DNA from 2 places in the Solibacillus sp. FSL R5-0449 genome. Region 1 is predicted to be linked to the other one. Evidence: riboswitches for the same ligand, from Rfam matches in the RefSeq annotation. Region 1 holds a riboswitch; the other holds the start of a gene.
The links. Region 1 has a riboswitch for FMN ahead of ribE (riboflavin synthase). Riboswitches for the same ligand answer to the same signal wherever they lie in the genome.
Positions count from the first base shown of each region.

Region 2: linked by a shared signal. The riboswitch ahead of MKY27_RS05725 (ECF transporter S component) and the one ahead of ribE (riboflavin synthase) in region 1 are both predicted to bind FMN.

Region 1 is NZ_CP150239.1:1,829,629-1,831,839, forward strand. Features, by position in the region: gene ribE (6,7-dimethyl-8-ribityllumazine synthase) at 1-65, opposite strand, end outside; partial or broken gene ribB (3,4-dihydroxy-2-butanone-4-phosphate synthase) at 108-692, opposite strand; gene ribE (riboflavin synthase) at 706-1,341, opposite strand; FMN riboswitch at 1,463-1,597, opposite strand; FMN riboswitch at 1,698-1,834, opposite strand; gene MKY27_RS08920 (VC0807 family protein) at 2,204-2,211, shown strand, end outside.
Region 2 is NZ_CP150239.1:1,191,852-1,194,062, forward strand. Features, by position in the region: gene MKY27_RS05720 (hypothetical protein) at 1-388, shown strand, start outside; FMN riboswitch at 493-667, shown strand; gene MKY27_RS05725 (ECF transporter S component) at 911-1,486, shown strand; gene brnQ (branched-chain amino acid transport system II carrier protein) at 1,664-2,211, shown strand, end outside.

The DNA.
Region 1 (2,211 bases):
CGTCCAACGACAATTCCGATTTTCAAATCTGTTCCGACTAATTGTGCTTCAAATGTTTTTCCCATTATAAATTGCTCCTTTTATACCAATACGGTAGTTAATTTTATATATTGAACTAAGTCTTCGATAGTAATAAATTTCAAGTTATGTTTTTGTGCCAGCTTTTTGAGCTGCGGCATGCGGGCCATTGAACCGTCTTCGTTCATAATTTCACAGATGACCGCTACTTCATTCGAACCGCATAGCTTTGCCAGATCGACGCCCGCTTCCGTATGTCCGCGGCGTTCCAACACGCCTCCCTGTTTTGCAATGAGCGGGAACACATGGCCCGGACGATGAAAATGCTCAGGTTTTGTTGCAGGATCCAGTAATGCTAACATTGTTTTAGAACGCTCAAATGCACTTATACCAGTTGTTGTATGGATATGATCGATACTAATCGTAAAAGCCGTTTGATATGTATCGGTATTGCTTTGCACCATCGGATGAAGGGAAAGTCTTTCTGCAATGGCAGAAGAAATCGGTGTACATATTAACCCTCTTCCATGAAGTGCCATGAAATTGATATTTTCCGGTGTAGCAAATTCCCCTAAAACAAGAAAATCCCCTTCATTTTCACGGTTCTCGTCATCTGACACAATAATAATTTCACCGTTTTTCAATGCCTGAATTGCTTCTTCAATCGTATTCATTTATACCACTCCTTTAAAATCCAGTACGTTGCAAAAAGTCCATTGTTAGCGTACTTCCCGTTTGATTTTGCAAATGTTTTTTTACATATTTTCCGATCAGATCTGTTTCAATGTTCACAACATCTCCCGGCTTTTTAAAGCCTAATACGGTCTGCTCATATGTATGAGGGATTAAGGAAATGGTAATGAATGTATCCGTCACGTCAAAAATTGTTAAACTCGTGCCGTCTACTGTAATTGAGCCTTTCTTAATGCATTCTGCAATCAAATGCTTTTCCATTGCCAGGTCAATATAAACGGCATTGGCAACAGGTCTTTTACGTTGTATTGTCGCAATCCCATCAACATGGCCTGAAACAATATGCCCGCCAAAACGACCATTCGCCGACATCGCCCGTTCCAGATTGACAGGCATTCCTGCTGCTAATTGCTGGAGGCTTGTTGCTTTGACCGTTTCTGGCATGACGTCCGCCAAAAATACGGATGACGAGAATTGTTTCACTGTCAGACAGACACCGTTAACGGCAATGCTGTCCCCGAGTTGAACATCCTCTAAAATTTTGCTTGCGCAAATGGCTAGTTCCATCGCTTGTGTGGACTGGCTGATTGTATCAACCGTTCCCAGTTCTTCAATGATTCCTGTAAACATCCTGCTCACCTCTTTTTAAAATTAAAAAAAGAACCCCGATTGATTTCGGAGTTCGATGAGAGCAAAATTGAGCATCATCAAATAAGCTTTTTGAAGTTAATTTTCAAAAAACTGCTGACATTGCTTCCTTCTCCCATCCAGACTATAACTGTCGGCTTTGGACTTGCACCAAATCCTGCACACAAAAGTGGCTCACGGGCTTAGAGGTAAACTCATCACCGTCGATTGGGAATTTCACCCGACCCCGAAGGAAATTATTTTTTTCAATGAAATAAAAAAATCCCGTCACAAAGGCGCGACAGGAAAAGTGTATAGCAAAAAATCACATTTAAAATCAAATTTTTAAAAATGTGTTGCCATTCCTTCTCCCATCCAGACTATAACTGTCGGCTTTGGATTTGCACCAAAATCCTGCACACATAAAGTGGCTCACGGGCTTAGAGTTCAACTCATCACCGTCGATTGGGAATTTCACCCGACCCCGAAGGAAATTATTTTATTTGAAAGTTATTGTAACATAAATAAACTCAAAAGCTAATAGTATTTTTGCACCTACTTACTTTTAGTTTCCCAATCCTTTTATCTCTATTCCCCTCTATGAAATTAAAATTTTGAAACTTTCCTTAGAGGTAATTCGTAGAAGAATATACATAATATTACAATAAAATGAAAGGAGTTATGTGAAAAGCACTGAAGTAGTTCTGCTAATAATAATTAAAGCGTTCTTTAGTTTGCTTATTAGCTTATTTCAAATTATTAAAATACAGTATATAGTGTCGGATAATCTTCAGTAATATAATTCATTTAACACTTTATATACATTATTAAGGGTATTTAAGAATTCAATGTAATGGAGGCTTTTATGGCGAA
Region 2 (2,211 bases), 640 kb from region 1:
TAATTATTTTATGTATCAGATGCGGAATGGCGCTGTATATTTAAGTCCGAATTTCCGAATGAGCTTTACAGATGTGCAAGAAGCAATCAAAAATATGACGGTGGAAGCAAATGATATATACAGAACGGTCATCTTGCCTGGTGTTTATTTAAAAGTTGAAGAAGCAGATGCAATCGTTACGATCACATTCGAAGAACCTTTAAACCTGGAGAATTATGAACCTGCTCAAGCAATGCGAATGATTGAAGGATTAATCATGACAGCGGCAAGTTTTGATAAACAGGTAAAGTTTGAAAATATCGTACAGGAACAATGGGGCGGTTTTGACTTCTCAAAACCAGTAGAGAAGCCGGTTGCGGCAAACCGTATCCATTATGAATTTCAATAATTCAAATAATTTTACTAGGAATTGTAAGCAATAGGCTTTACAATTCCTTTTTTTTATATATAATAATAGTTATAGCAAGGTAATTGCTACATAATTTCATATTGATTCATCTTCGGGGCAGGGTGTAACTCCCGACCGGCGGTAATAAAAGTTGTAACCTCTGACCATTTACTTGGAGGAAGTTATGTCAAACTTTTCGAGCCCGCGAGCCACTTTTTGTGTGCAGGATTTGGTGCAATTCCAAAGCCGACAGTATAGTCTGGATGGGAGAAGGTGAAGGTACGGTCGTCATTTTTTGAAAATGCCGTGCTTTGCAGTATTTATTTCTAATTCCTTATTTGTTAACGGAATATTTTTCGTATACCAAAAAACAGGAATGGCTGCAGATGCACAGATAGACCCTTTATTTAAGTGTGCCTATTTCTCCCTTATGCTCTAGTTTAGCATAAGGGTTTTTTCATGAAATGATTTGATACGTCCTTTCTTCTTGCGAGATGGAATCAGCAAAGAGGAGAGATTTTTATGCAAAAAAGAAGTTTAAAGTTACGTTCATTCGTAACGATTGCAATGCTGAGTGGGGTTTCATTTGTATTAATGCTGTTAAACTTCCCACTACCATGGTTCCCGGTGTTTTTACAAATTGATTTCAGTGATGTGCCAGCATTGATTGCGGCAATTACGATGGGACCTGTTGCAGGTATCCTAGTTGAACTGGTTAAAAATGTGCTGGACTGGATTTACACAGGGGCTCCTGAAGGGATTCCGGTAGGTCATATGGCTAACTTCGCTACAGGTGTATTATTCATTTTACCAGCTTACTATATTTACAAAAAATTCCCTTCTGCTAAAGGGTTAATGACAGGTTTAGTAGTATCAACGGTTGTCATGTCACTTGGAATGGCGGCATTAAACTATGTGGCGTTCTTGCCGCTGTACACGTACTTACTAGGCTTCGAATATAATATGTACGAAACGATCGTATTAGGTATTTTACCGTTTAATATTGTTAAAGGGATTATGATGTTTGTAGTTGTGACGATGCTTTACCGTACAATGCGTGTATGGATTGAAAATCAGCGCAAACAATATTTAGCTTAAATTTTATAAGAAATTACGGAGCGATGTCGAAAAGTGTTAACTTTATGACATTGCTCCTTTTATATTTACTATTACTATTGTCATTCTGTTATCGTGCTGATATGATGTGGTACATTGTTAAGAAAATTTGGACGTTTCATTTATACACCATGAAATGACATCTTAGGAGAGAATATGATGGACAAGAAAATACCATTTTCAACCTATGCAGTAATCGGCACGATGCTGTTTGGGATGTTTTTTGGAGCAGGAAATTTAATATTTCCGATTCAAATGGGGCAATTAGCAGGGACAAATTATTGGCTTGCGCTAATTGGCTTTTTAGTTACGGCGATTGGTTTGCCGTTTTTAGGGATTTTGGCAATCGGATTGTCGGGAAGTAATGGCTTGCGTGATTTAGCAAGTAAAGTACATCCGATGTTTGGTTTGTTATTTGCATTGGCTTTATACTTAACGATCGGGCCATTTTTTGCAATTCCGCGTACAGCAACAGTACCGTTTGTCGTGGGATTTGAACCGTTTATCGATCCTTCACAGGCAGCATTGTGGCTGGCGGTATTCAGTTTTGTTTTCTTCGCGATCGTTTTTTACTTTTCGTTAAATCCGGCGAAAATAATGGATATTATCGGAAAGTACTTAACGCCGGCATTTTTGATTTTCTTATTTGTATTGATCGGAATTAGTCTGTTTTCTCCTATGGGGAAATTCGTTGAGCCTGCTGGAGC